One region of the Variovorax paradoxus genome, then DNA from elsewhere that is predicted to be linked to it. Evidence: riboswitches for the same ligand, from Rfam matches in the RefSeq annotation. Region 1 holds a riboswitch; the other holds the start of a gene.
The links. Region 1 has a riboswitch for glycine ahead of QHG62_RS21915 (D-amino acid dehydrogenase). Riboswitches for the same ligand answer to the same signal wherever they lie in the genome.

Region 1 (15,126 bases):
AACACGCCGACATAGACGAAGCCCGCCCAAGCGGTGGTGGCGATGGGTTCCTGCGGCCACAGGAGCAACGTGGCCGGCAACGTGACAGGCAGCGCCATCACGCACACCCAGCAGATCACGCGCTCCGCGCCGAGCGACGGCGTGACCTGCGCGCCGTAGATGTAGCCGAACGAAGCCGCGATGACCGCGCCGACCAGCAGCAGATCGGCCCATTCGAAACCGAATCCGTGTCCGCTCTGGCTCGCTCGCAACACGGAGAACAGCACCACCAGCACGCTGCCTGCAACGGCACAGAGCCAGAAGCCGAGCCGTGCGCGCTGGTGCAGCACCAGGGCTGCGACCGCGGCGGTCACCAGCGGCAGCAGCGCGGTGACCACGGCCGCATGGCTGGCCGTGACCACGCGCAAGGCATAGCCCAGCAGCAGCGGATAGCCGATCACATTGCCGAGCACCGCCATGCCGAGCGGCTTCCACTGGTGCGGCGCGGGCCGGGGCGATCGCGTGGCGAGCAGGAAGATGGTCGAGAGAACACCGGCCAATGCGGCGCGGCCCAGCGTGACGAACCACGGCGAAAGCTGCGGCGCGTCTTGCGTGCCGGTGGCCAGCCGCGTCATCGGCAGGGTGACGGCGAAAAGCGCCACGCCGATCACGCCCAGCCACATGCCCAGGGTTTCGTCCTTGATCGTGAGCCGGCCGGTCATACGCTCAGCATCCACCAGGCCGTGAGCACCAGCACCAGCCCCATCGCGCGGTTGAACCACAGCAGGCGCTTGCCCTTGGAGAGCCATTCGCGCAGCAGCGCGCCGACCAGTGCATAAGTGAAGTTGCTGATGAAGGCGTAGACCAGCATCACCGGCGCGACGATGGCGAAGCGGCCGAGCTGGTCGGGTTGCCCTGCAATCCAGCCGGCGACCAGCGTGAGGGCGAGCAGCCAGGCCTTGATGTTGACGAACTGCAGCATCACGCCCTGCCCAAAGCCGATATCGAGATTGGCGCCGTCTGCACGACCGAGCGTTCCGCTGCCGCTCAGCTTGTAGGCGAGCCACAGCAGGTAACCCACGCCGAGCGCCTTGATGGCCAGGCGCAGCGACGGCACTGCCACCACCAGCGCGCCGATACCGGCCGCGCACAGCACCAGCAGCAGCGTCCAGCCCACGGGAACCGCCACGACAAAACGCATGGCGCGCGGCAGGCCGCCGTTTGCGGCCAAGGCGGTGGAGAGCGTGGTGTTGGGGCCGGGCGAGAAGCTCATCGCCGTGGCCAGCACCAGCAGCGCGGTGAATTCTTGCCAGTTCATTGCATACACTCTAAACTTTGAGACCATTACAGTTCCAATACAGTTGATCAAACATATTTGAAAACTGTATTGGCCTGCCACTCGACACAGAAGCGCAAGGCCGATGCTGACACGAACCTCCACCCAGTCGCTCACAGGGCAATTGGCCGACCGGCTGGCAGAGCGCATTCGCACCCGGCTGCTGCCGCCCGGCGCGCGCCTGCCCTCGGTGCGCGAATGCGCGCGCCAGCAGGGCGTGAGCCCCTATACGGTGGTGGCCGCCTACGACCAGCTGCTGGCACAGGGCCTGGTCGAGGCGCGCCGGCAGCGCGGCTTCTATGTGCGCGATGCGGCGCCCGCGCCGGAGGGGCGCCCGGCCAATGCGGCGCCCATGGTCGCGCAGATGATGGCGTCGCGTGTACCGGCCGATGCGAGTTCGCTCATCCGCAGCATGTTCCACAGGCCAAGCGACAAGCCGCAGCCGGGCATGGGCGTGTTTCCGCCGGACTGGATGTCGTCGACCTTCATGCCGACCGCGGTGCGCCGCATGACCAATACAGCCGCGCTGCAGGAGCTCTCGCTCCAGTACGGCGAACCCTCGGGCGATGCCGCCTTGCGGCGCAGCCTGTCGAACAAGCTCGTGGGCATCAACGTGCCGGCGGCGCCCGACCAGATCGTGACGACCGTCGGCGCTACCCATGCGCTGGACATCGTGAGCCGCACGCTGCTGCGCGCGGGCGATCCGGTCATGGTGGAAGAGCCCGGGTGGGCGCTCGAATTCGCACGGCTCGAGGCGCTGGGGATGCGCATCTTGCCGGTGCCGCGCCGCGCCGACGGACCCGACCTGGAAGTGATGGCGCAGTACTGCGCGCTGCACAGCCCAAAACTGTTCGTGAGTGTGAGCGTGCTGCATAACCCGACCGGCTACAGCCTGACGCCGGGCAGCGCGCACCGTGTGCTGAAGCTGGCCAACGAGCACGACTTCCACATCGTCGAGGACGACACCTACAGCCATCTCGCGCCCGAGCACGCCACGCGGCTCAGCGCGCTCGACGGGCTGCAGCGCACCATCTACGTGAGCGGGTTCGCAAAGATCCTTGCGCCCAACTGGCGTATCGGCTTTCTGGCCGCATCGCCCGAGTTGAAGGAGCGATTGCTCGAAACCAAGCTGCTGGCCACGCTGACCACGCCCACGCTGTTCGAGCGGGCGCTGTCATGGTGCATCGACCAGGGGCAATTGCGCCGGCATGCCGATCGCATACGCATCCGGCTCGACGGTGCGCGCAGCCGTGCGGTCAAGCTGGCCATGGCGCACGGCTGCACCTTCGCCTCGGAACCTGCGGGGCTGTTCGGCTGGGTCGATACCGGCGTGGACACCGACGCGCTCACCCAGCGCATGCTCGACCAGGGCTACCTGCTCGCGCCGGGCTCGCTCTTTCATGCGCGACGGCCGCCGAGCACGATGATGCGCATCAACTTCGCGACCTCGCAGGACGCCGCTTTCTGGAAGGTGTTCAGCAAGGTCCGTGCGGAGCTGTGACAGCTCCGGGCAGGTAAACGCGAGGGCCTCAGGCCCAAATCGCCGGTGCGTTGGAGTAAGCTGGCATCACAAGAAAACCCAACCCGGAGACCCCTGCATGAGCAACGCCAGCCAGCCTTTTGACTTCAGTCAATTTGTCCCCGGATTCGACTTTCTGAAGAATCTCGCAGGCGGTGCCGCCGCCGGATCGGGCGCTGCCACGAGCGCCGTGCCCGGTTTGCCGAGCCTTGCCAGCTGGGTAGCGCCCACGCTCAGCGTGGAAGAGGTCGACAAGCGCATCCAGGAGCTCAAGACAGTGCAATATTGGCTCGAGCAGAACGGCCATGCGCTCAAGGCGACCATCCAGGCGCTCGAGGTGCAAAAGATGACACTTTCGACCTTGCGCGGCATGAACGTGCGGATGGAAGATATCGCGAGCGCGTTCACCAAGCAGGCGGCTCCGGCTGCGCCGGTTGCTGCCCCGCCGGCGGAGCCTGAGCCACAAGTCGAGGCGGAGGAGGAAACGCCGGCACCCGCCAAAAAAGCCCGCAGCAAGCCGGCCTCGGCTGCTTCCGCATCGGGCGGCGACGGTGGCGTGATCGATCCGATGCAATGGTGGGGTTCGCTGACCGAGCAGTTCCAGCAGATCGCCACATCGGCCCTGCACGACGCGGCCCAGATCAAGGTGCCGGCGCCGGCCGCCGCTCCCGCCGCGTCAAAACCGGCAGCAAGGAAGGCGACAACAGCAACTGCCGCCAAAAAGAAGGCGCCGACCGCCGCGCGAAAGCGAACGACCGGACGGCGCTGACGTCATACGTACACACATCTTGAAGAGAACGGGTTGGCACGCATCATGAATTTGTTTCCCTCCGGTCACGCCACCCATCCGCAATGGCGCATGGCGGCCGGCCTTGTGCTGGCCCAGTTGCGCGCCCAGATGGCGCTGCCCGACTACGCCTCGGCGCCGACGCTCGGGCTGCTCTACATCACCGACCACTACGCGTCGGACGCGCAAGACATCCTCGACCACCTGAGCGCCGAGCTTCCGGAGGTGACCGACTGGTCCGGCACCGTCGGCATCGGTGTGTCGGCCAACAATGCCGAATACTTCGACGAGCCCGGCCTGAGCCTGATGCTCTGCGCGCTGCCGAGCGATCAGTACCGCGTGTTCTCCGGCGTTGCGCCGCTGGGCAACTCCGAAATGAGCGGTTTCGAGGCGCATACGGCGCTCGTGCACGCGGACCCCGCCACCCCCGACCTCACCGAACTGATCGGCGAGATGGCGGGCCGCACCGACACCGGCTATCTGTTCGGCGGCCTCTCGTCGGGCCGTGCGGGCGCCTTGCAGTTTGCAGTCGGCGGCAACGGAAACATCCGCGGCCACGGCGCCGCGGGCGGCGTGTTCTCGGGAGGTTTGTCTGGCGTGGTGTTCGGCGAGGGCGTGCGGCTGGTGTCGCGCGTCACGCAAGGCTGCCAGCCGCTGCGCTCCGGCGGGGGGCGCGAGCGCGAGATCACCGAAGCCGACGGCAACCTGCTGCTCAAGCTCGATGGTGAGCCCGCGCTCGACGTGCTGCTGGCTGACCTGCAGGTGTCGCTGGAGCGCCCGCAAGAAGCCATCGATGCCGTGCGCGCCACCCTGGTGGGCCTGGCCGATGCGGGCAGCGACGGCATTCGCCGCACCGGCGACCTCGGTGCCGACGTGCTGGTGCGCCACATCATCGGCCTGGACCCCACGCGGCGCGGCATCGCCATTGCCGACGTGGCCGAGGCCGGCATGCGCCTGACCTTCTGTCGGCGCAATGCCCAGGCCGCTCGCGCCGACCTGATGCGCATCTGCGCGGAAATCCGCGAAGAGCTGGAGCCTGAAGAGCAGACCCTGGCCACCGCGCGCGCCGTGGCGGCCGGGGAGGCCGAAGCAGCGCCGCACCCGGCGCGCCGCATCGCCGGCGCCGTGTACGTGAGTTGCTCAGGACGCGGCGGGCCGCACTTCGGCGCACCGGGCGCCGAGCTGCAGATCGTGCGGCACGCCCTGGGCGACGTGCCGCTGGTGGGGTTCTTTGCTGCGGGTGAAATTGCGCGGCATCACCTGTATGGGTATACGGGTGTTTTGACGGTGTTTACCGGCAACGACTGACCCGCCGCCCCGGCCTGATCAGGCCGGCTGGAGCACGCGCGCTGCCGGTGCAGGCATCCCGGCAAACGCGAAATCGACTTCGGGTGCGAGCCCGCTCACGATCCGCGCCACCGACTTGCCCGAGCCGCATGCATGCGTCCAGCCGAGAGTGCCGTGCCCAGTGTTCAGGTACAGGTTGGGCAGCTTCGTTTTGCCGATCAACGGCACGTTGCTCGGCGTCGCGGGGCGCAGGCCGGTCCAGAACTGCGCCTGGGTGGTGTCGCCTGCGCCGGGGAAGAGTTGTTCAACGCGCCGTACGATCGCTTCGCAGCGCACGCGGTTCAAGTCGCGGTCGTAGCCGTTGAGCTCGGCCGTTCCGGCAATGCGCAGGCGGTCGCCAGATGCCGATGTATAGCGCGAGAACACCAGCTTGAATTCATCGTCGGTCAGCGAAACCTGGTGCGCCTTTGTCGCGTCTTTTACAGGCAGCGTGACCGAATAGCCTTTGGCCGGATAGATCGGCAGGCGAATACCCAGCGGTGCGGCATACAGGGGGCTCAACGAACCCATCGCGAGCACGAAGGCATCGCCCCGAATGCGCTGGAAGCGGCCTTCGCTGTCGGTGGCTTCCACGTGGTCGATGCTGCCGCCCGCTTCGCGCAGCGCGGTCACCGTGTGGCTCATGAGGAACTTCACGCCGGCCGCTGCCGCTAGCCGTGCCATTTCGCGTGCGAAGAGGTTGGCGTCGCCGGATTCGTCTTCTGCCGTGTAAGTGGCGCCGGCCAATTGCGGACGGATGTGGGCCAGGGCGGGCTCGATCTTCACTGCCTCATCCGCGGAGATGACTTGCCGTTCGCAGCCGAGTGCGCGCATCTGCTCGGCGGGCGCAAGAGCGCTGTCGAACTCTTTCTGCGTGGTATAGAAGTGCAGGATGCCTTGCGTGCGCTGGTCGTAGGCGATGCCGGTGTCGCGCCGCAATTGCTGCAGCACTTCGCGGCTGTAGGTGCCCAGGCGCACGATCTGCTCGATGTTGTGCTTCGTGCGGCCGGGGGTGCATTCGCGCAGGAACTGCAAGCCCCAGAGCCATTGGCGCATGTCCGCGCGAATGCGAAAGAGCAGCGGGGCGTCTTCCTTGCCGAGCCACTGCAGCACCTTGAGCGGTGCGCTCGGATTTGCCCAGGGTTCGGCATGGCTGACGGAGATCTGCCCGCCATTGGCAAAACTGGTCTCGGCGGCGGGGGTGGCCTGCCGGTCGACAACGGTCACTTCGTGGCCGAGTTGCTGGAGGTAGTAAGCCGAGGTAACACCGAGCAAGCCGGCGCCAAGAACGATCACGCGCATTTCAAATACCTTTGAGGTTGAAGCGCTTGAACTGCGGGCGAGGTTTGCTATTGAATAAATAGCAAGCAACCGGACGACCGCCGTCCAAGTTGCCGCTCCCCCTGTCCTCGGTACCTGAGAGATTCACCCGCTGCGCCCGCAACGGGTTTGCTCCTTCGGTGCATCACGCGGGGTGATGGCTCTCCAGACGGCGTGTCAGTTGGTGCAGTACAGGCCCCTTGCCGAAATTTCGAGAACTTCGTCGGGCCGACCTGAGCGTTTATGGGAGTTTGCGCCTTCGGTAGGGCAACCGGGGTTGCCCGCTCTCCTGCAGTGGGCTGATTGTAGGCGGGGCTTGCGAACGCGCCAACCATTGATCCGGCCCGGCGGAGGGCCAATGGGATAATCGCCCGTTCATTCGCCAGAGGGCGATCGTTCGACAACAACAGGGGACTTCATGATCCTGGTAACCGGCGGCGCAGGCTTCATTGGCGCCAATTTCGTACTCGACTGGATCGCGCAGAGCGATGAGCCCGTCGTCAACCTCGACAAGCTGACCTATGCCGGCAATCTCGAGACGCTTGCATCGCTCAAGGGCAACCCGAGCCACATCTTCGTGCAGGGCGACATCGGCGACAGCGCCCTGGTCGATCGCATTCTGGCCGAGCACAAGCCACGTGCCGTCGTGAACTTTGCCGCGGAGTCGCACGTCGACCGCTCCATTCACGGCCCCGAAGACTTCGTGCAGACCAACGTGCTTGGTACCTTTCGCCTGCTCGAATCGGTGCGCGGCTACTGGAGCGCGCTGCCGGCCGAGCAAAAGGATGCCTTCCGCTTTCTGCATGTGTCGACCGACGAGGTCTACGGCTCGCTCTCCAAGACCGACCCTGCATTTACCGAAGAGAACAAATACGAGCCCAACAGCCCTTACTCGGCCAGCAAGGCCGCGAGCGACCATCTCGTGCGCGCCTGGCACCACACCTACGGCCTGCCGGTGGTCACCACCAACTGCTCCAACAACTACGGGCCGTTCCACTTTCCCGAGAAGCTCATCCCCCTGATGATCGTCAACGCGCTGGTCGGCAAGCCCCTGCCGGTTTACGGCGATGGCATGCAGGTGCGCGACTGGCTCTACGTGAAGGACCATTGCAGCGCCATCCGCCGCGTGCTCGAGGCCGGCAAGCTGGGCGAGACATACAACGTCGGCGGCTGGAACGAGAAGCCCAACATCGAGATCGTGAACACCGTGTGTGCGCTGCTCGACGAACTGCGCCCGCGCGCAGACGGCAAGCCCTACAAGGAACAGATCAGCTACGTCACCGATCGCCCCGGCCACGACCGGCGCTACGCCATCGACGCACGCAAGCTGGAGCGTGAGCTGGGCTGGAAGCCCGCCGAAACCTTCGACACCGGCATCCGCAAGACCGTCGAGTGGTACCTCGCCAATGGCGAATGGGTGCGCAACGTGCAAAGCGGTGCGTACCGCGAATGGGTCGAAAAGCAATACGACACGACAAAGGCGACCGCATGAAGTTGCTGCTGCTGGGCAAGGGCGGACAGGTCGGCTGGGAGCTGCAGCGCAGCCTTGCGCCGTTGGGCGAACTGGTGGCGCTCGATTTCGACAGCACCGATTTCAACGCCGACTTCAGCCGTCCGGAGCAGCTTGCCGAGACCGTGCTCAAGGTTCGGCCTGACGTGATCGTCAATGCGGCCGCACACACGGCCGTCGACAAGGCCGAGAGCGAGCCCGACTTTGCGCGCAAGCTCAACGCCACCTCGCCCGGCGTGGTGGCCGAAGCCGCCGGGCAGATCGGCGCGCTCATGGTGCATTACTCGACCGACTACGTGTTCGACGGCAGCGGCAGCAAGCCCTGGCAGGAAGACGACGCCACCGGACCCCTCAGCGTGTATGGCCGCACAAAACTCGAGGGTGAGCAACTGGTGGCTGCGCACTGTGCCAAGCACCTGATCTTTCGCACCAGCTGGGTGTTTGCTGCGCGCGGCGGCAACTTCGCAAAGACCATGCTGCGGCTTGCCAAGGAGCGCGACAAGCTGACCGTCATCGACGATCAGTTCGGTGCGCCGACAGGTGCCGAGCTGCTCGCGGACATAACCGCGCATGCGATTCGCGCCACCTTCCAGGACCCTTCCAAGGCGGGCCTGTATCACGCGGTGGCCGGTGGGGAGACCACCTGGTGCGGCTATGCGCGCTTCGTTCTCGAGATAGCGCAACAGGCCGGCGTCGAGCTCAAGGCTGGGCCCGATGCTGTCGAAGCTGTGCCGACCAGCGCGTTTCCGACGTCAGCGAAACGGCCACACAACTCGCGCCTCGACACCGCCAAACTGCAGACCATTTTTGGTCTACGCCTGCCGCCCTGGCAGGAAGGCGTTGCGCGCATGCTGCGCGAGACGCTCTGAAGAGTAAATTCACACGAGAAGAAACGCATGACCACAACGCAACGCAAAGGCATCATTCTCGCCGGGGGCTCGGGCACCCGGCTGCACCCCGCAACGCTGGCGATAAGCAAACAGCTGCTACCGGTGTATGACAAGCCGATGATTTATTACCCGCTCAGCACGTTGATGCTGGGTGGCATGCGCGACATCCTGATCATTAGCACGCCGCAGGACACGCCGCGGTTCCAGCAACTGCTGGGCGATGGCAGCCAGTGGGGCATGAACCTGCAGTACGCGGTGCAGCCGAGTCCGGATGGACTTGCGCAGGCGTTCATCATCGGGGACAAGTTCGTAGGTAACAACCCCAGCGCGCTGGTTCTGGGGGACAACATCTTCTACGGGCATGACCTCGTGCATCTGCTCGCCGATGCCGACGCGAAGCAGTCGGGTGCGACGGTATTCGCGTACCACGTGCAAGACCCCGAGCGCTACGGCGTGGTGGCGTTCGATGCCAAGGGCAAGGCCAGCAGCATCGAAGAAAAGCCGTTGAAGCCGAAGAGCAGCTATGCGGTGACGGGCTTGTATTTTTACGATAACCAGGTCGTTGACATCGCCAAGGCAGTGAAGCCCAGCGCGCGCGGCGAGCTGGAAATCACCGCTGTCAACCAGGCGTATCTCGGCCTCGATCAGTTGAGCGTGCAGATCATGCAGCGCGGGTACGCGTGGCTGGATACCGGCACGCACGAGAGCTTGCTGGAGGCGGGGCAGTTCATTGCAACTCTGGAGCACCGGCAAGGACTGAAGATTGCCTGCCCGGAGGAGATCGCGTGGCGCAACAGATTCATTACGACCGAGCAACTCCAAAAGCTCGCCGGGCCGCTGGAGAAGAGTGGCTACGGCAGGTATCTGAAGCACTTGCTGAATGACGAGGTACGCTCATGAAGGTCACGCCGACCTTGATCCCTGATGTCCTCGTCATCGAGCCGAAGGTGTTCGGCGATGCAAGAGGCTTCTTCATGGAGAGCTTCAATAGCAAGGCCTTCGATGAGGCTGTAGGCCGGCACGTGGAGTTTGCTCAAGATAACCATTCGCGATCGGCGAAGGGCGTCCTTCGAGGGCTGCACTACCAGGTGCAGCAAACGCAGGGAAAGCTGGTGCGCGTGGCGCGCGGTGCGGTGTTCGATGTGGCCGTGGACATCCGCAAGTCGTCACCGACCTTCGGGCGGTGGGTCGGCATTGAGCTCACGGAGGACAACCACAAGCAATTGTGGGTCCCTGAAGGCTTGGCGCACGGCTTCCTTGTCCTGAGCGAGTCGGCGGATTTCTTGTACAAGGCCACGGACTACTATGCGCCCGCGCACGAGCGCGCCATCCGCTGGGATGACCCGAAACTTGGCATCGAGTGGCCGGAAACGGGTGTCCTACCGCAGTTGTCCGGCAAGGACTTGCAAGCCTCGACGATGGACAATGCGGAGTTCTTTCCGTGAAGGCTCGAGCGATTTCGAAACAGCATTTGCCGGCCGGAAGGTCTTAGTGACGGGACGTACGGGTTTGACTGGCGGACGGTGTGCCTCTGGCGGCATTCGCTTGAACCATTGTGTGTTGCGGGGCGTGTTCACCGTCGTCGCAAAATGGCGACATCCGAGACGGCATGCGCACCAGGATCAATGGACAGAACGTCGGCTCGAAATGGGGCGGCGACGGGCGTTTTGAACGCTTCGGCGCCCAGGGCTGTTGGCAAGCGGCCGCAACTAGCTGATCCTGACTTCACGGTCGACCGGAACTTCTTTGGTCTTTCCGTGCGTACGGACTGGGTTGCGCTCGAACTAGTTTGAGAAGTACTCCGGGAAATCATCAGAGCGAGAAATGAATTGAAGAAGATCGCCATCGTCCAGTCCAACTACATACCCTGGAAGGGGTACTTCGACCTGATCGCGGCTGTCGATGAGTTCGTGCTGTACGACGACATGCAATACACCCGGCGTGATTGGCGTAATCGCAATCAGATCAAGACGCCGCAAGGTGTCCAATGGCTCACGGTTCCGGTCGTAGTCAAAGGCAAGTACACGCAAAAGATCAAGGACACCGAGATCGACGGCACCGACTGGGCGACGCTTCACTGGAAGGCTTTCGAACAGAACTACCGGCGTGCAGCGCATTTCGAAGAGATTGCGCGGTGGCTCGCGCCGTACTATCTTTCCACCCCGTTCCCGGTGCATCTGTCTGCGCTGAATCGCGGCTTGATTGAAGCGGTCTGCGCCTATCTCGGCATCACCACCCGGATCACCAGTTCATCCGACTATGTGTTGAGCGAGGGCAAGACTGAACGCCTCGCGGACATCTGCGTGCAGGCTGGCGCCGACGAATACTTTTCGGGTCCGGCCGCGAAGGACTACATGGACGAGTCGGTCTTCACGAAGCGGGGGGTTGGCCTGCATTGGTTCGATTATTCGTCTTATCATGAGTATCCGCAGTTGTGGGGCGAATTCACGCACGGGGTAACCGTGCTGGACCTTCTGTTCAACTGCGGCCGGGAAGCACCGGGCTTCATGAGGTATGTAGGCAAATGAAGCTGTCCATCGTCGCGACGCTCTACCAGTCGCAGCCATACATAGTTGAGTTCCACCGCCGCGCCAGTGCTGCGGCGCGCTCACTCGTGGGCGAGGACTACGAGATCATCCTCGTCAACGACGGTTCTCCCGATCGGAGTCTCGACGTCGCAGTGCAGCTTACGGCCCAGGATCCGCATCTTGTGGTCGTCGACCTGTCGCGCAACTTCGGGCATCACAAGGCCATGATGACGGGGCTTGGGGAGGCCCGCGGAGACCACGTCCTCCTTATCGATAGCGACCTTGAGGAGGAGCCGGAGTGGCTTCAGCCCTTCTGGCGGCAAATGAACGAGGACGCGAGCGACGTTGTCTACGGAGTACAGGCGGCGCGCAAGGGCGGCGGCTTCGAACGGCTGACGGGCGCGGTCTTCTACAAGCTGTTCCGGCTGCTCACCGGCATTGCGCAACCCGACAATATCGTCACCGCACGCCTGATGACGCGCCGCTACGTCGATGCCCTTCTGCTGCACCGCGAACGCGAACTAAACATTGGCGGCCTCTGGATCATCACGGGCTTTCGGCAAACGCATCGGGTGGTGAAGAAGCATTCCTCGAGTCCGACCACTTATTCGCTATCGAGAAAAGTCAGTCACCTCGTAAATGCGGTGACGTCGTTCAGCAGCTTGCCACTGGTCTTCACCTTCTATTCGGGACTGCTGATTTCAGTGACCGCGCTGTTCTATATCCTGTATCTGGTGTCGCGCTACTTCTCGGCCTCGTCTCCGCCCGACGGCTACACATCCATCGTGGCATCGATCTGGTTCTTCTCGGGGCTGATCATTTCCTTCATCGGCGTGCAGGGTATCTACATTGCGAAGATCTTTTCCGAGGTCAAGCAGCGCCCCTATACGATTCTTCGAAAGATCCATACATCCAATTCTGACCGGGAGACCATTCGATGAGCGCCCAAGATAGCGAGAGTGCCAAGCTGACGAGCTCACCCGTTGCTGAGCCCCGAGAGACGGCGCTACTGTCTGAGGTCGCGACCTACTATTCCGACAAGCTCGCGCAGCACGGACAAAGCCCGCGCGGGGTGGACTGGAATGGCCCGGAAGGGCAGACGCTGCGCTTCCAGGAGCTTTGCCGCGTGATCGACGGCAGCCGGCCTTATTCGCTGACCGACCTGGGTTGCGGCTATGGCGCCCTCCACGACCATCTGGCTGCCAAGGGGCACGACTTCAGCTACCTTGGCGTGGACGTTTCGGAATCCATGATCCAGGCGGCGCGCGAGCGTTTGCGGAACCGGGCGAAGGTGCGGCTGCTGCAGGCTGGCTCACCCGACGAGGTGAGCGACTACGGAATCGCCAGCGGCATCTTCAATGTCAGGCTGGGACGCACTGATGCCGAATGGCGGGCGTACCTGGAGCAGACACTCGATCAACTCGACCGCGGCAGTCGGATAGGCTTCGCCTTCAATTGCCTCACCTCCTATTCGGATACAGATCGGATGCGGGCTGACCTCTACTACGCCGATCCCTGCCAGTTCTTCGATCTGTGCAAGCGGCGCTATGCAAAGAATGTCGCGCTGCTTCACGACTATGGGCTCTACGAATTCACCATTCTCGTCAGGAAGCAGCCATGACCCGACGTCTCGTCATCTTTGGTACCGGCGACATCGCGCAGCTGGCGCACTATTACTTCGGCAAGGATCCGCGATTCGAGATAGTGGCATTCACCGTCGATGCGGCCTACGTGCGCGAGCCCAGCTTCTGCGGGCTGCCAGTGATCCCGTTCGAAGAGGTCGCAGGTCGCTACCCACCGGACGAGTACGAGATGTTCGTGGCCTTGAGCTACGCCAAGCTCAATGCGGTGCGCAAGGACAAGTACCTGGAAACCAAGGCTAAGGGCTACCGCATCGCCAGCTATGTGAGCCGGCAGGCGACCGTTCTCAACGACGATCACATCGGCGAGAACTGCTTCATTCTCGAGGACAACACCATCCAGCCGTTCGCCAGGATCGGCAACAACGTCACCCTATGGAGCGGCAATCACATCGGGCACCATTCGATCATTAGTGATCATTGCTTTCTGGCGTCGCACATCGTGGTGTCGGGCGGCGTGGTCGTCGGCGAGCAATGCTTTGTGGGCGTCAACGCAACATTGCGTGACCACATCACGATCGGCGAACGCTGCGTGATCGGCGCGGGTGCGCTGATGCTCGCGGACGCTGAAGCACACGGGGTGTATATCGGAGCTGCCACCGAGCGCTCGCGGGTGCCGAGCAACAGGTTGCGAAGCCTATGAAGGGCTCCTGGAGAAAGCTGGGTGCGCTCTTCTGTCCAGCCGGTGAAAACCGTCATCCCAAGCTCTTGACCCATGCCGCAAATCCGCTACCGGTGCAGTTGAAGGGCGATGTCTATCGCGTCTTCTTCAGCGGGCGGGATGCACGCAATCGTTCTTCGGTGGGTGCCGTTGACATCGATCTGGTCGCGCGCCAGGTGCTGTACGAGCACCCAGAGCCTCTGTTCGAACACGGTCCCGAAGGCAGTTTCTATGCAGACGGCGTGAGCATCGGCAACTGCTACGAAACAGCTGCCGGCCACTTCATGCTGTTCATGGGGTGGCGCAATCCCGCCGATGCGCATTGGCATGGAGAAATCGGTCGACTTCGCGTGCACGAGGACCTCGGCTTGTCGCTGGATGGAACCGGCGGCGCGTTTATGCCGTTGGACGCCGAAGATCCGATCAGCCTTTCCTATCCGTGGGTAGAGGGCAGTGCGTCCTCCGGTTTCCGGATGTGGTACGGATCGACCGTGGCCTGGGATGCCGGCAACGGCGAAATGAGCCACCTCATCCGCCAAGCCTCGTCGCAAGATGGCGAGAACTGGCGCAAGCATGGGTCGGCCGTGCCTCATCGCGTGGGTCTGGCGCAGGCCTTCTCAAGGCCGACGGTGATCCAAGATGCGGACGGGCATCACATGTGGTTCTCCTACCGCAGCGGGAGCGGCCAGAGCTACCGAATCGGGTACGCGGCCAGTGCGGATGGCCTCGAGTGGCAACTTGCGCTCGAGGATGCGGGAATCGATGTGTCGACCGGCGGCTGGGATTCGGAAATGATCGAATACCCTTTCGTCCTCGACCACAGTGGCCGGCGCTACATGCTCTACAACGGAAACGGCTACGGCAGGACCGGCTTCGGCCTCGCGGTTTTCGAGCATGCCTGAGGCCACCATGCCGGCGCCGCGACGCTCTCTAGCCGCGCAACTCCTGAGCTATGCAATCGTCGGCTTGGCCAGCAATCTCGCGGGCTATCTGGTCTATCTGCTCATCACGCACCTGGGCCTGGGCCCCAAGATCACGATGACGGTGTTGTACGCCGTCGGGGCCGGTATCGGCTTCTGGGGCAACCGCAACCTGACCTTCGCGCATCAGGAGAGTGGGCTGGCGGTCGGTGTCCGGTACCTTCTGGCACATGGCTGCGGGTACCTGATCAACTTCGCACTGCTGTATTTGCTGGTTGACCGATGGGGCTGGGCACATCAGATCGCGCAGGGCCTCGCAATCTTCGTCGTGGCGGGCTTCCTGTTCGTCTCCTTCAAGTTTTTTGTTTTTCCCGGCGTTAACCGGAGCGGAGCCCAGACGCCGTGAGACGCTGCCTGCATTGCAACTCTACCTTCGAAGGCGGTACGCCGCATTGTCCGGCGTGCGGCGACGACCCGGCGCGGATCGACGGATTTGTGGCCTTCGCCCCTAATTTCGCCCGCGATGGCGGCGGCTTCAAGGCGAACTACTATGACGACTTGGCCCGGCTGGAAGGCGAGAACTTCTGGTTTCGCGCCCGAAACGCCCTGATCCTCTGGGCGCTGCACAAATATCAACCCGGCTTCCGGTCGATGCTCGAGATCGGATGCGGAACCGCCTATGTGCTGTCGGGTGTGGCGCAGGCTTTTCC
Region 2 (15,126 bases), 1.0 Mb from region 1:
AACACGGCATCGATGCAGCGTCCATTCCCACGGGCCCGGGCCGCAACCCGTTCAGCGAAGCCGTTGCCGAGGTGCTGGCCGAGTTTCGTCCGCCGGTGGTGAGCTTTCATTTCGGCTTGCCGCCCGAGCCGCTGCTGGCGCAGGTGCGCGGGTGGGGCTCGAAGATCCTGGCCTCGGCCACCACGGTCGACGAGGCGCTGTGGCTCGAAGCGAAGGGCGTGGACGCAGTCATTGCCCAAGGCCTGGAGGCGGGCGGCCATCGCGGGCACTTTCTCTCTTTCGACCTGACGGCGCAGCTCGGCACCTTTGCTTTGCTGCCGCAGGTGGTGCGCGCAGTGCGGCTCCCGGTGATTGCCGCGGGCGGCATCGCCGATGCAAAGGGTGTGGCTGCGGCCATGGCGCTGGGCGCCGCCGGAGTACAGGTGGGCACTGCCTACATGCTGGCACCCGAAGCGACCACCAGCGCCCTGCATCGCGCAGCGCTGAAGAGCGACGCGGCGCGCCACACCGCGCTGACCAATCTTTTCACCGGCCGGCCGGCGCGCGGCATCATGAACCGGTTGATGCGCGACCTGGGGCCCATCGCTGCGGTGGCGCCGGAGTTTCCGCTCGCTACGTCGGGCATTGCACCGCTGCGCGCCAAGGCCGAAGCGCAGGGCCTGGGAGATTTTTCTCCCTTGTGGTCGGGGCAGAACGCGACGGGTTGCAGCGAACTGCCGGCCGCCGAGATCACCCGCGCGCTGGCGCAGGGCTTTCATCTCGCTGCCTGAACCGCCTGAACCCGTCAGAACATGCCGCAACTTCATTTGCCCTTCAAGTTTCTCGAGCAGCCTTGCAATGCCAACGTGCGCGAGCCGTGGCTGCTGGTGCTGATGCACGGTGTAGGCAGCAACGAGCAAGACCTGTTCGGCCTTGCGCCGCGCATGCCGCCGCAGTTTCATGTGCTGAGCTTGCGCGCGCCCTATGTGCTGTCGCCCGATGCGTATGCATGGTTCGAGTTCCAGGTGCTGCCCGGCGGTGAGCGGCACATCGATGAACAGCAGGAGCGCGAAAGCCGCTTTCTCGTCGGCGAGATGATTGCCTCGGCGTCGCAGCAACTGGGCGTGCCGCCGGAGCGCGTGGTGGTCGGTGGCTTCAGCCAGGGCGGCATCATGGCGCTTTCGCTGTTGCTGACGCAGCCCGCCAAGGTGCGCGCCGCCATGGTGTGGCACAGCCGCCTGCTGCCGCAGGTGGTGCCGCACATCGCCGCGCCGGAAGCCTTCGAAGGCAAGGCGCTGTGGGTGAGCCATGGCAGTGCCGACAACGTGATTGCGCCAAGCGCTGCACAAGCCACGCGCGAACTGGCGCGTGGCTTGCCGCTGGCGCTCTCGGGTGCAGACTTTCCGGGCGGGCACGAGATTCGTCCCGCCGAGCTGCAAGGCACGCTGGCGTGGCTTCAGGCGCTCAGCGCTTCTGCGGGTACGCCCCAGTCACGCCCATAGGAGCCTTTTTTCGGTTGGTGGGCGCGTCACAGTGCGTTACGGGATGACGAGGGATGACACCGGGGAGGGCCGCAGAACTGGTGCACCATAGCCGTTCGCCTCCCACTGCAATCCTCGCAAAAGGAATATTGCCGACATGTCCGACAGCGACACCTCCGAATTCAGGCCGCGCCGCGAGAGCTCGGCCGGCACCTTCATCGTCATCGGCCTGCTGGCGCTCGCGGCCGCCTTTTTAGGCTGGCGCTGGTATCAGCAGCAGCAACCGCAGGCAGTCGAACCCTCGCCCGTGGCCAGGGCGCCAAACGACGGCCCCACGCCCGCACCGGCACCAGCGCCGCAGCCCGAATCGCTGGAGCCCAAGAACCCCATCGATGCCATTGCGCTGCCCGATTCGAGCCTGCCCACGGTCGCCGATTCCGACACGCGCGTGATGTCGGCGCTGGTCGACTTGCTGGGCAGCAAGAACGTGGCGGAGTTCGTGCAGTTCGATGGCTTGGTGCGCCGCTTCGTGGCCACCATCGACAACCTGGCACGCGAGCAGGCGCCCGCGAGCTCATGGCCCGTGCAGCCCACCAGGCAGCGCTTCGCTACCGAAGGAAAGGGCGACGCGCAGGCCATCGCGGCCAACAATGCCGCGCGCTACAACCCCATCGTGCTGCTTGCGGGGTCGGTCGACCCGGCCAAGGCCGCCAAGACGTATGCGCGGCTCTATCCGCTCTTTCAGAAAGCGTATGAAGAGCTTGGCTATCCAGGCCGCTATTTCAACGACCGGCTCATTGCCGTGATCGACCATCTGCTGCAGGCGCCTGAACCCGCCGGCCCGGTGCAGGTCCGGCTCGTCGAGGTCAAGGGCAACGTGTCGTCGCAGCGGCCCTGGGTGCGCTATGAATACGCCGATCCGCAGCTCGAGTCGCTCTCGTCCGGCCAGAAGATCATGGTGCGGGTGGGGCTGGAAAACGAGCGCAAGCTCAAGGCCAGCCTGCGCGGCTTCCGCGAGCAGATTGCCACGGGCGACATGGCCAAGAAGAAGCAGCGCTGACCCATCGCGCTGTAGGCGCGTCCCGATCGCGCGCCGTGTAGGCGCGGGCCGATTGCGCGCGCTGCGGATGCCGTGGATGATTTGTCCTCACGATTTCGAGGACAACCGTATGAACCTGATGAGCGTCGACCTCTACCAGAGTGCTACCGATCCCGAGAAGTTTCTGGCGCTGCCCGCCGGCACCGACCCCGCCGACCTCATGGGGCCGATGACCTTCGACCGGGACTACGCGCACATCAAGCGCTACCAGGAAGCCTTCGAATTCGATCCGTCCGTTCCTTACGCGGGCGTGAACGCCGCGAAGATCGCCGCGGACATCCTCACCGTGAAGTGGGCGATGTACCGCCGCGAAGGCTAGCGAAGCGAAGAAGGCCCCCTGATCAGGCCTCTTCGGTTTCCTGGTATTCGCCCACTGGCACGCAGCTGCAGAACAGGTTGCGGTCACCGTACACGTTGTCGACCCGGCCGATGGGCGGCCAGTACTTGGCCTGCTTGAGTTCGGCCAGCGGAAACGCGCCGAGCTCACGCGAGTAGGGGTGCGGCCATTCGGTGCCGAGCAGGCTCGCGGCGGTGTGGGGCGCGTGCTTCAGCGGGTTGTCGTCCTTGGGCCAGACGCCTTCTTCCACGCGGCGGATCTCGCCGCGAATGGCGATCATCGCGTCGACGAAGCGGTCCAACTCGGCCAGCGGCTCGCTCTCGGTCGGTTCGACCATCAGCGTGCCCGGCACCGGAAAGCTCAAGGTCGGCGCATGAAAGCCGTAGTCGATCAGGCGCTTGGCCACGTCTTCCGCGGTCACGCCGCTGGAGTCCTTGAGCGGGCGCAGGTCCAGGATGCATTCGTGCGCAACGTGGCCGTTGGGGCTTGCGTACAGCGTGGGGTAGTGGTCCTTGAGGCGCGCGCTGATGTAGTTGGCGCTCAGGATGGCGGTTTCGGTTGCGGCCTGCAGCCCCTTGGCGCCCATCATGCGGCAGTACATCCAGCTGATCGGCAGCACGGCCGCATTGCCCAGCGGCGCCGCGGAAACAGCACCGACGCCGTTCGATGCAATGCCGGCCGTCGCATGGCCCGGCAGGTACGGCACCAGGTCTTCGACCACGCACACCGGGCCCACGCCCGGCCCGCCGCCGCCGTGCGGAATGCAGAAGGTCTTGTGCAGGTTCAGGTGGCTCACGTCGCCGCCGAATTCGCCCGGCGCGGCCACGCCGACCAGCGCATTCATGTTGGCGCCATCGACATACACGCGGCCGCCGTGCTCGTGCACCAGCTCACAGAGCTCTTTCACGCGGGTTTCGAACACGCCGTGCGTGCTGGGGTAGGTGATCATCACCGCGGCCAGCTTGTCGCTGTGCTTTTCGCAGGCGCGCTTCAGGTCGTCCATGTCGACGTTGCCCTGCGCGTCGCAGGCGGTCACCACCACCTGCAGGCCGACCATCTGGGCGCTTGCGGGGTTGGTGCCGTGCGCCGACGAGGGAATCAGGCAGATGTTGCGATGGCCCTGGCCCTTGGCCTCATGGAAGGACTTGATCGCCAGCAGGCCCGCGTACTCGCCCTGCGAGCCGGCATTGGGCTGCAGGCTGATGCCCGCGTAGCCGGTGGCTTCGCACAGCCATGCGCGCAACTGCGCATCGAGCTGCGCATAGCCTTGCTGCTGCTCGGCGGGCGCGAAGGGGTGGATGTTCGCGAACTCGGGCCAGGTGATGGGGATCATCTCGCTGGTCGCGTTGAGCTTCATCGTGCAACTGCCCAGCGGAATCATGCTGCGGTCGAGCGCCAGGTCCTTGTCCGAGAGGCTGCGGATGTAGCGCAGCATCGCCGTCTCGCTCTTGTGCGTGTTGAACACCGGGTGCGTCAGAAAGGCGCTGGTGCGGCGCAGGTCTTCGGGCAGGCGCGGCGCGGTGTTGGCCAGGTCGTCGAAACGCGGCATCGGCGTGCCCACGGGCACGAACAGGGCCCAGAGCGTTTCGATGTCGGCGCGCGTCGTGGTTTCGTCGAGCGAAATGCCCAGGTGCTGCTGCAGCCGCTGGCGCAAGTTGACGCCGGCCGCGGTGGCGCGCTCGATGATCTTCGGCGTGTCCTCGCCCGTGCGGATGGTGAGCGAATCGAAGGCGGTGCCGTTGACGGGTTCGCGGCCCATTTGCGCCAGACCCTGCGCAAGGATGGCGGTGAGCGCCGCCACGCGCTGCGCAATGCGCGTCAGGCCATCGGGCCCGTGGTACACGGCGTACATGCTGGCCACAACGGCCGGCAGCACCTGCGCGGTGCAGATGTTCGAAGTGGCCTTCTCACGGCGAATGTGCTGCTCGCGCGTTTGCAGCGCGAGGCGGTAGGCGGGTTGGCCGTGCGTGTCGACGCTCACGCCGACGAGACGGCCCGGCAGCGAGCGCTTGAACTCGTCGCGGCAGGCCAGGTAGGCGGCGTGCGGGCCGCCGTTGCACAGCGGCATGCCGAAGCGCTGCGTGGTGCCGCAGACGATGTCCGCGTCCCATTCGCCCGGCGGCGCGAGCAGGGTGAGCGCGAGCAGGTCGGCGGCCACGCAGAAGGCGGCGTCGCACTGGTGCGCATGGCCCGCGAGCGGGCGCAGGTCATGCACGTGGCCGGTGGTGGCGGGGTACTGCGCGAGCACGCCGAAGAATTCGCAGCTCGCCATCAGGTGCGGCAGCGTCTCCGACACGGTGCTCACTTTCACCTCGATGCCCAGCGGCGCGGCGCGCGTCTTGATGACCTCGATGGTCTGCGGGTGGCAGTCGCCCGACACCAGGAACACGTTGCTCTTGCTCTTCACGCTGCGCTTGGCGAGCGTCATCGCCTCGGCGGCGGCCGTGGCTTCGTCGAGCATCGAGGCGTTGGCAATGGCCATGCCCGTCAGGTCGCACACCATGGTCTGGAAGTTGAGCAGCGCTTCCATGCGGCCCTGCGAAATCTCGGCCTGGTAGGGCGTGTAGGCGGTGTACCAGGCGGGGTTCTCGAGCACGTTGCGCAAGATGACGCCCGGCGTGTGCGTGCCGTAGTAGCCCTGGCCGATGAAGCTCTTGAACACCTTGTTCTTCGCCGCAATGGCCTTCAGTTCGGCCAGCGCGTCCGCCTCGGTCACCGGCGCGGGCAGCCGCATCGGCCTGGCGCGTCGAATGGCCGCGGGCACGATGCCGTCGATGAGCTCCGCCCGCGTTTCCGAGCCGATCACCGGCAGCATGCGCGCCTCGTCTTCCGCATCGATGCCGATGTGGCGGGCGAGAAATTCTTCGGCGTTCTCTAGTTGTTGCAGGGAAGGCTGGGCGGGAATCGGCATGGCGGTAAAGGCTCGGGGAATGAGGAAGGGCGGCTGAAGAACCCGGCGGATCAGGATTCGGCGGCGAACTTGTCGTAGCTGGCGGCGTCGAGCAGCGCGTCGAGTTGCGACGGTTCGCTGAGCTTGACCTTGAAGAACCAGCCAGCGGCCAGCGGGTCGGTGTTGGCGAGCGAGGGATCGGCGCGGAGCGCTTCGTTCACTTCGGTGATCTCGCCCGACACGGGCATGAACACATCGGCCGCGGCCTTGACCGATTCGACGACACCGGCCACTTCACCTTGCGCAAAGGTCTTGCCCACTTCGGGCAGATCGACAAAGACCACGTCGCCCAGCGCATCCTGTGCGTGAACGGTAATGCCGACTGTAGCAGCGTCGCCTTCGGCCGAGACCCATTCGTGGTCCTTGGTGTACTTGATGCTCATGGTGAAAAACTCCTCGTGGAAAAAATGATCTGATTCAGGCAGCGCAGAGCCTAGCCGCGGTAATAGCGGGCCGGCACAAAGGGCAGGGTCGAGACTTCCATCGGCACCGGCTTGCCGCGCACGATGGCCTGCACGCGCGTGCCAGGCTCTGAAAACGCGGTGGCCACGTAGCCCATGGCAACCGGGCGATCGGCCGTCGGGCCGAGCAGGCCGCTGGTCACAATGCCGATGTCCCGGCCTTCGAAAGATTGCAGGAGCGTGCCGTCGCGTACCGGAACGCGTTCCAGCGCCACAAGGCCGACGCGCTTGCGCTTCAGGGTGTCGTGGTCGGTGCGGCCCGCGGCGCCGGCCGTAGCGGCGGCCAGTTGCGCCAGCACCTTGGCCGCACCCGGAAAGCCGCCTTCGCGCGCGCCGCCCGTGCGGCGCACCTTCTGGATCGCCCAGTTGAGCGAGGCCTCGACGGGCGTGGTGGTGGTCTCGATGTCGTTGCCGTACAGGCAGAGCCCGGCTTCGAGCCGTAGCGAATTGCGCGCGCCCAGGCCGATGGGCTTGACCTCGGGCTGCGCCAGCAGCAGGCGGGCGAGGGCGTCGGCATCCTTGCCGGCGACCGAAATCTCGAAGCCGTCTTCGCCCGTGTAGCCGCTGCGCGTGGCAAAGGCCGGAATGCCGCCGATCTTCACCGCGCCGCCGGTCATGAACACAAAGCGCTCGATGCCGGGCGACAAGCGGGCCAGCACCGTGGCGGCCTGCGGGCCTTGCAGCGCGAGCAGTGCATGGTCGGGCATAGGCTGCACGTCGCAGCGTGCGCCGATCTTCTGCTGGATATGCGCGAGGTCGGCCACCTTGCAGGCGCCGTTCACGATCACGAAGATCGAGCCGTGCCCCTCGTTGAAGAACATCAGGTCGTCGAGGATGCCGCCTTCGTCGTTCAGCAGCAGCCCATAGCGCTGCTTGCCGGGGGCGAGGTCGATTACGTCGACCGGCATCAGGGTTTCGAATGCGGCAGCGGCGTCTGGCCCCACCAGGCGCAGCTGGCCCATGTGGGAAATGTCGAACAGGCCGGCCGCGTCGCGCGTGTGCTTGTGCTCGGCCATCAGGCCGGCGGGGTACTGCACCGGCATGGAATAGCCGGCAAAAGGCACCATGCGGGCGCCCAGTTCCACATGCAGGTCGTGCAGGGGCGTCTTGAGCAATGGGGCGTCGGATGATGAAGCGGAAGCGGCCACGGGGCACTCCAAAGGGGCAGTCGAATTCCATGGCGCGAGCCATGGGCCACCCCTGCTGTCCGCTTTACCTGAGAGATTCGCCCCACGATCGGGGTTTGCTCCTTCGGTGGGCCGCCGCATCGGCAAGATGCAGGGGCCTCTCTCCAGCAAGGAAACGCCGGCATGCGCCAGCGCCTTGTCAGTCCTTTTGCCTGAGCGTTCGGGGAACCCCTGCGCCTTCGGCGGCCTCGCGTGGCGAAGCTCTCTCCTGACCCTTCGAAGTGTAGTGGATCGCGGAAGGCCTCAGTGCACGGTTTCCGAAGCGGGCGGCAGCAACCTTTCGATACGCTCGCGCAGCGATTCGGCCCGCTCGGCGCCTGCGGTTTTCTCGACTTCGTTGAGCATCAGCGCGGCAATCGTCAGCATGGCGTCGCGGTCGCGGGCTTCGCGCAGCGCATCGCGTATCTGCACCGCGAACTTGGGGTCGCGCCGCACGAACATGCGCTCGCAGATGTCGAACAGGAACATGCGTGTGGTGGCGAGGGAGCGCTTGCCGTCGAAATTGTCGGTCGAGGTCGCCACGCGAATGGGCTCCGCCGCAGGAGCCGGAATCGGCGGGTGTGTCGGGCTCGCCGAAACGGGTGGGGCGGCTTTGGGCTCGGCGGCCTGTGCGTCGTGCAGGTACCCGCGGTTCATGAGCGCCCGCAGCGTCTGTTCGGCTTCGTCGCGGCTCGCGAACAGTGGGCTGAAGTCGGTCAGCGAACGCCGGCCGTCGGCCATCAGCAGCAACGCGCGCTCGCGCTGGCTGAGCGTGCGTTGCCCGCCTTGCAGCTCGTCGCGTGCCTTGTCGGTCTTGGTGGGAAACATGGCGCCACAGCTTTCGGAATCGAAGGCTGCAGCATCGTTGCGGCTGGTGACATCTTTGTGAAACGTTTGCCTTACAGGGGCATTTGCCGCATAAAAAAAGGCAGCCCGCGAAGGCTGCCCTTTTTCTCTCTGGTTTTTGCGTCGCCTGCTACTTGGCGTACACCAGGTCGCGCAGCGCGAGCGATATCCACGGCACGTAGGTAATCACCATCAGGCAGGCCAGGATCACCAGCACGAAGGGAATGAGGTACTTCACGATCCGGTCGAGCGATATGCGCGCTACCGTGCACGCCGCGAACAGGTTCACGCCGAAGGGCGGGGTGATCATGCCGAGCGCGAGGTTCACCACCATGATGAGCCCGAAATGAACCGGGTCGATGCCGAAGTGCACCGCCACCGGCGCCAGGATGGGCGCGAGCACGATGATGGCCGCACTGGTCTCGATGAACATGCCGATGATGAACAGCGCCGCGTTCACGCCCAAAAGGAACATGGCCGGCGACTTCAGCACCTCCTGCAGCCAATGGCCGATGGCGTCGGGCACGCCCGCGCGCGTGATCAGGAAGGCGAACAGGCCCGCGTTGGCGATGATGAACATGATCACCGCCGACGACAGCACCGACTTGCGCAGGATGAGGTACAGGTCCTTGAGCTTGATCTCCCGGTAGATCACCATGCCGACCACCAGCGCATAGAACACCGCCACCGCCGAAGCCTCGGTGGGGGTAAAGATGCCGCCGTAGATGCCGCCCAGGATGATCACTGGCATCAGCAGTGCCCAGCCGGCCTGCCAGGTCGCCTTGCCGAAGGACATGCGGCCGTCGCCGTCGTTCTTGCCCCAGCCCTTCCACTTGCAATACACCCAGACGAACAGCATCAGCGCCAGGCTGATGAGAATGCCGGGGCCGAAGCCCGCAATGAACAGCTCGCCGATGGACACCTCGGCGCTCACGCCGTACAGAATCATCGGAATGGAAGGCGGAATGATCACGCCCAGCTCGGCGCTGGTGGCCTGAAGCGCCGCCGCGTACGCGGTGGGGTAGCCGTGCTTGATGAGCGCCGGAATCAGGATGGCGCCGATGGCAAAGGTGGTGGCCACCGAAGAGCCCGACACCGCCGCGAAGATCATGCAGGTGAGCACGCAGGTCATCGGCAGGCCGCCCTGCACACCGCCCACAATGCTCTTGGCAAATTCGACCAGCCGGCGCGAGATGCCGCCGGTTTCCATCAGGTTGCCAGCCAGGATGAAGAAGGGAATGGCCGCCAGCGGAAACTTGTTGATCGAATTGAACATCTCCTTTACGGAGATGAGCATGTTCACGTTGGCCACCTGGATACCCAGGATCGATGCGAGCCCGATGGACACCGCCACTGAAACCGACAGTGCAAAACACAGCACCATCGTTGCAACCATCACGGGGGTCATTGCGCGGTCTCCAGTTCGAGCCGCTTGGGATCGAGAAAATTACCAACGATGCCGAACAGGCAAAAAACGGAACCGACCGGCAGCGCCAGGTACGACCACATCATCGAAATGCTTTCGAGCCCGGCCATCGATTGCACGCGGCCCCGCATGGCGTAGTCCCAGCCCCACCACAGAATGACCAGCATCAGCGCCAGTGCCGCAAGACTCACCACGGCGTCGAGCACGCGTTTGACGCGCGGCGGGCTCCAGCGGTAGAGCACGTCCACGCTCACCATCGCCCCTTGGCGAAAAGCCATGGGAATGCCAAGGAACACCATCCAGATCAGGCTCATGCGGATCAGGATCTCGCTCCATTCGGCGGGCTGCTCGAGCACGAAGCGCGTGATGATCTGGAACACGCCCAAGCCGGAGGCGATGACCAGCATCACGCAGGCGGCGATCATCGAGAAGCCGGTCGTCCAGCGCTCGATGCCGAGAAATTTTTCTTTCATCTGCAGTCGTGATGTTGAAAACAAAAAAGCCCGCCAGATCGAACTGAGCGGGCACCGATGCTATCGAAGAGATAGCATCATCGAATTCACTTGAACTCGCGGATCTTGTCGAGGTTGGCCTTGCCGAAGTCCTTTTCGAACTGTGCATTCACCGGCCCCAGGGCGGTGACGAACTTGGTCTTGTCGATGTTGTCGATCACCGTCATGCCTTTGGCGCGCAGGTCGGCCACGCCCTTGGCATCGTCTTCGTCCACGCGTGCGCGGTTGGCCTTGGTGCCTTCTTTGGCAGCCTCGAGGAAGGCCTGCTTGTCGGCCGCGCTGAGCTTGTCGAACGCTGCCTTGTTCATCAGGAAAATGCACGGCGAGTAGACGTGGCCGGTGAGCGAAAGGTGCTTTTGCACCTGGTCGAACTTGGCCGAGATGATCACCGACAGCGGATTTTCCTGCCCATCGACCGTGCCTTGCTGCAGGGCGGTAAACACTTCGGGGAAGGCCATGGGCGTGGTGACAATGCCGAAGGTCTTGTAGGCCGCAATGTGCACCGGGTTTTCCATGGTGCGCATCTTCAGGCCCTTCAAGTCTTCCGGCGCCTTCACGTCGCGCTTGCTGTTGGTCATGTGGCGGAAGCCGTTCTCCGCCCAGGCCAGCGCCTTGAAACCCTTGGCGTCGAATTTGGTGAGCAGGTCCTGGCCGATCGGGCCGTCGAGCACGGCGCGCGCATGGGCCTTGTCGCGGAACAGGAACGGCACGTCGAGGATCTTTGTCTCCGGCACAAAATTGGGCACCGGCCCGGTCGAGGAGAAAGCCAGCTCCTGCGTACCGAGCTGCACCGCTTCGATCGACTCGCGTTCGCCGCCCAATGAGCCGTTGTAGAAGGTCTGGACCTTGTAGCGGCCGCCGGTGCGCTTTTCGACTTCCTTGGCAAAGACGTCGATCGCAACACCCTGGTGCGAGTTCTGCGCGGTCGAAATGCTGATCTTCATGGTGGTCTGCGCGAAGGCGGCGCAGGCCATGCCCATGCCCAGAACCAGGCCGGCGGCCAGTCGGGTCAATTTCATTGTGTTGTCTCCAGAGAAAAGAAGGCGCGAAGAAATAAAGCGGAAAAAGCAAACTTCGCGGGCAGCCGCCGACTATGCCGTAACAGGGAGCTTCACCGCGTCGGGATTTTCACGGACGTAATCACGAATAACTACTTCGAAGTCTGCATCCGCCGAAAGTCCCAGCCCTTTGGCGCGGGCGGTTTCGATGCGTCCGGGCCAGGTTTTCACGATGCGCTGGATGGCCGGGTCGGGCGTGCGGTCGAGCAGGGCGGTGGCCGCCTTGCCGGCCACGCGTTCGAGCGCGGCGGCCATTTCGCCCACCGTGGTGGAAAGCGAGGGCAGGTTCAGCGCCGTGCGCGGACCCCAATCGGAATCGCTTGCCTCGGCAGCACGGATGATGCCTTCGACCGTGCGGGCGGGCGATGCGATGGCCACGGGTGTTTCGTCGGGCACCGGGCAGGCGGCGCGAATGCCCGCGAGCGGCTCGCGGATCATGCCGCTGAAAAAACCCGACGCTGCGCCGTTGGGCTTGCCGGGGCGCACACTCACCGTCATCAGGCGCACGCTGCGCCCGCGGATGAAGCCCTTGCGCGTGTAGTCGGCCACCAGCTGCTCGCCGATGAATTTCTGGACGCCGTAGCTGGTCTGCGGCGTAGGCAGCGTGTGGTCTTCGATCACCGGCGGCAGCGGTTGTTCGGGCGAATCGCCGAACACCGCGAGCGAGCTGGCAAACACCACCAGAGGGCGAGTGCCCACAGCGCGCGCCTTGTCGAGCAGGGCGTGCGTGGCGGCGAAGTTGCTGCGCATGCCCAGGTCGAAATCGGCCTCGCATTCGCCGCTGACCGCGGCGGCCAGGTGAAAGATGGCGTCGGCTTCTCGCCAGAGCGCCGCGTCGGGTGAAGCCAGTTGCTCGTTCAGGTCGCCAAGGGCGGCCACGATGCGCGGGTCGGCCGCAAGGTCGGGTGGCGGTGCGACGCGGTCGACCAGGGTGATGCGCGAAATGTCGCGCACCGGGGCACCCGCAAGCGATAGCCGGCCCTGCTTCAGCAGCGTGCGGGCAAGGCGTGCGCCAACGAAGCCGGTACCGCCGGTAATGACGATCTGCATGGTTGTCTTGTCTCCTTTCGCAACGAGCATATCGCAGCGGAACGCCTCGCTCAGGCGACACTCGCGGCTCGCGCAATCAAGGAACCGGCCGACCGGAAAACGATGAACCTGCGATTCGTTGAAGCCTTTCACTGGGCCGTGGCGCTCAAGAGCGTCACACGTGCGGCCGAGAAGCTGCACCTTACGCAATCGGCGCTTTCCAGCCGCATTGCGGCACTCGAGCGTGAGCTTGGCGTTCTGCTGCTCGACCGGCGCGACAAGCAGTTCCGCCTCACGGTGGCGGGGCAGCGCTTTCATGCCTTCGCGCAGAAGCTGCTTGAAATGCAGATGCACATCAAGGCCGAGATGGGCTCGGGCGCCGTGCGCGAGGCCGTGCTGCGCGTGGGCGCCATCGAGTCGGTGGTGCACAGCTGGCTCACCGGCTGGCTCAAGCACATGCAGGCGACGCATCCGGACTTCGAACTGGAACTCACCGTCGAAACCACGCCGGTGCTGGTTGACCAGCTTCAGCGCGGCAAGCAGGACCTGGTGTTTGCCGCACTGCCCGCCGCCGGCGACGGCGTGCGCACCCGCGCCGTGCCGCCCATGCCCATGTGCTTCGTCGGGCACCGCGAGCTGCACCTGAAGCGGCGCTACCGCCTGCCGGACCTGCTCTCGCTCGACCTCTTGACCTTTCAGCGCGGCTCGCAGCCGCACGTGGCGCTGCTCGAACTGTTCCGCGAAGCCGGCAGTCCGCCGCCGCGGGTGCACGCAATCTCGTCGATCTCGGCGATGGCGCAGCTGGTGGAGGCCGGCTTTGGTGTGGCCACGCTGCCGCGCGCGGTGGTCGAGCCGCTGGCGCGGCGACTGCCGCTGCGCGTGCTGCCGTGCGACGACACGCTGGAGCCGCTGCCCATCTACGCGAGCTACCGGGACGACCCCTCTTCTCCGCTGCCCGAGGCCGCGCTCGGCTCCGCGGTGGTGCATGCCTCGCACCGCCAAGGGTCATCGAAAAAATCGATGAGCTGAGCGGGAAACTTTGCGTTGGCGTTCGTGAGCGCGGATTCCCACAATCCGTCGAATCACACCACAGCGATGCATCGGGCATCGAAAACGCCAAATGTCGAACCGCCAATCCTTCGTAGAACAACCCGGCGCTGCGAGCAGCGCGCTGGCTGTGCGCCAGGCCTGCCGCAGCGGCACGCTGGCCGCCCACACCAGCGGGCTGGCCAGTGCCCATGTGCAGGGCAACCTCGTGATCCTGCCGAAAGCGCATGCCGCCGACTTCCTGCGTTTTTGCCAGGTCAACCCGAAGCCGTGCCCGCTGCTCGGCGTGTCCGAAGCCGGCGACCCGGCGTTGCCCGCGCTCGGCGAGGACATCGACATCCGTACCGACCTGCCGCGCTACCGCGTGTGGCGGGACGGCGTGCTGGTCGACGAACCCACCGACGTGCGTGCCCTGTGGAGCGACGACATGGTGAGCTTCATCATCGGCTGCTCGTTCACTTTCGAGCATGCGCTGATGGCCGAGGGCATTGTGCTGCGCCATGTGGAGCAGGGCCGCAACGTGGCGATGTACCGCACGTCGGTCGCCACTGCGCCGGCGGGCCCGTTCCATGGACCGATGGTGGTGTCGATGCGCCCGCTGCGCGCGGCCGATGCCATTCGCGCGGTGCAGATCACCTCGCGCTTTCCGGCGGTGCACGGTGCGCCGGTGCACATCGGCGATCCGGCGCTGATCGGTGTCCGGGCGATTGCCGATCCCGACTACGGCGACGCGGTCGAGGTCATGGCCGACGAGCTCCCCGTGTTCTGGGCTTGCGGCGTGACGCCCCAGGCCGCATTGGCTGCCGCCAAGCTGCCGTTTGCCATTACCCACGCGCCGGGCTCGATGCTGGTGACCGACCTGCTGCACCACCGCCTGGCTGCGTTCTAGGCCGCCGTTCTTTCCCCAAGATTTCATACCTGGAGACAAACCATGAAGACCACCCTCGACGCCACGCAGGCGGGCGACGGCGCACACGCCGAAGGCAGCTGGCTGCGCACGCTCAACCTGAACGAGAAACGCACGCTCACCGCGTCGTTCAGCGGCTATGCGGTCGATGCGTTCGACTACTACACGCTGCCGCTGGTCACGCCCATCCTGCTGTCGCTGTGGGGCATGAGCAAGACCGAAGTGGGCCTGATCGGTACCGCCACGCTGGTGGCTTCCGCCATCGGTGGCTGGGGCGCCGGCATCCTGGCCGACAAGTATGGGCGGGTGCGCATCCTGCAGCTCACCATCCTGGTGTTCGCGATCTTCACCTTTGCCTGCGGCCTGGCGCAAACGCCGGAGCAGCTGCTGATTGCGCGCACGCTGCAAGGCCTGGGCTTCGGCGGCGAATGGGCCGTGGGCTCGGTGCTCATTGCCGAAATGATCCGGCCGGCCTATCGGGGCAAGGCGGTGGGGCTGGTGCAGAGCAGCTGGGCCGTGGGGTGGGGCGCGGCGGTGCTGGTGTCGATGGCGCTGTTCTCGTTCTTGCCGCCGGAGTATTCGTGGCGCGTGATGTTCATGCTCGGGCTGTTGCCGGCAGTGCTGATTGTTTTCATTCGCCGTTCGATTCGCGACCCGGAGATCTATGTCCAAAGCCGCGCGGCCGTCGAACGCGGCGAGCGCAGCGGCAACTTCCTCGCGATCTTCAAGCCGGGCATGCTGCGCACCACCGTGCTCGCGAGCCTGTTGTTCACGGGCATGCAGGGGGGCTACTACGCCATCGGCGTCTGGCTGCCCACCTTCCTGAAG

Region 2: linked by a shared signal. The riboswitch ahead of gcvT (glycine cleavage system aminomethyltransferase GcvT) and the one ahead of QHG62_RS21915 (D-amino acid dehydrogenase) in region 1 are both predicted to bind glycine.

What each region holds. Positions count from the first base shown of each region.
Region 1 covers NZ_CP123990.1:4,550,203-4,565,328, forward strand. The annotation lists gene QHG62_RS21890 (DMT family transporter) at 1-701, opposite strand, end outside; gene QHG62_RS21895 (LysE family translocator) at 698-1,297, opposite strand; gene QHG62_RS21900 (PLP-dependent aminotransferase family protein) at 1,401-2,816, shown strand; gene QHG62_RS21905 (PhaM family polyhydroxyalkanoate granule multifunctional regulatory protein) at 2,914-3,603, shown strand; gene QHG62_RS21910 (FIST signal transduction protein) at 3,649-4,929, shown strand; gene QHG62_RS21915 (D-amino acid dehydrogenase) at 4,948-6,249, opposite strand; glycine riboswitch at 6,341-6,446, opposite strand; glycine riboswitch at 6,479-6,569, opposite strand; gene rfbB (dTDP-glucose 4,6-dehydratase) at 6,686-7,759, shown strand; gene rfbD (dTDP-4-dehydrorhamnose reductase) at 7,756-8,646, shown strand; gene rfbA (glucose-1-phosphate thymidylyltransferase RfbA) at 8,674-9,567, shown strand; gene rfbC (dTDP-4-dehydrorhamnose 3,5-epimerase) at 9,564-10,112, shown strand; gene QHG62_RS21940 (WbqC family protein) at 10,497-11,195, shown strand; gene QHG62_RS21945 (glycosyltransferase family 2 protein) at 11,192-12,136, shown strand; gene QHG62_RS21950 (class I SAM-dependent methyltransferase) at 12,133-12,816, shown strand; gene QHG62_RS21955 (acetyltransferase) at 12,813-13,478, shown strand; gene QHG62_RS21960 (hypothetical protein) at 13,475-14,398, shown strand; gene QHG62_RS21965 (GtrA family protein) at 14,391-14,822, shown strand; gene QHG62_RS21970 (class I SAM-dependent methyltransferase) at 14,819-15,126, shown strand, end outside.
Region 2 covers NZ_CP123990.1:5,582,385-5,597,510, reverse strand. The annotation lists gene QHG62_RS26700 (NAD(P)H-dependent flavin oxidoreductase) at 1-770, shown strand, start outside; gene QHG62_RS26695 (alpha/beta hydrolase) at 792-1,481, shown strand; gene QHG62_RS26690 (DUF3014 domain-containing protein) at 1,618-2,520, shown strand; gene QHG62_RS26685 (hypothetical protein) at 2,630-2,878, shown strand; gene gcvP (aminomethyl-transferring glycine dehydrogenase) at 2,901-5,807, opposite strand; gene gcvH (glycine cleavage system protein GcvH) at 5,858-6,229, opposite strand; gene gcvT (glycine cleavage system aminomethyltransferase GcvT) at 6,280-7,455, opposite strand; glycine riboswitch at 7,501-7,612, opposite strand; glycine riboswitch at 7,625-7,715, opposite strand; gene QHG62_RS26665 (hypothetical protein) at 7,738-8,301, opposite strand; gene QHG62_RS26660 (TRAP transporter large permease) at 8,450-9,727, opposite strand; gene QHG62_RS26655 (TRAP transporter small permease) at 9,724-10,218, opposite strand; gene QHG62_RS26650 (TRAP transporter substrate-binding protein) at 10,305-11,276, opposite strand; gene denD (D-erythronate dehydrogenase) at 11,349-12,365, opposite strand; gene QHG62_RS26640 (LysR family transcriptional regulator) at 12,468-13,373, shown strand; gene QHG62_RS26635 (putative hydro-lyase) at 13,465-14,280, shown strand; gene QHG62_RS26630 (MFS transporter) at 14,323-15,126, shown strand, end outside.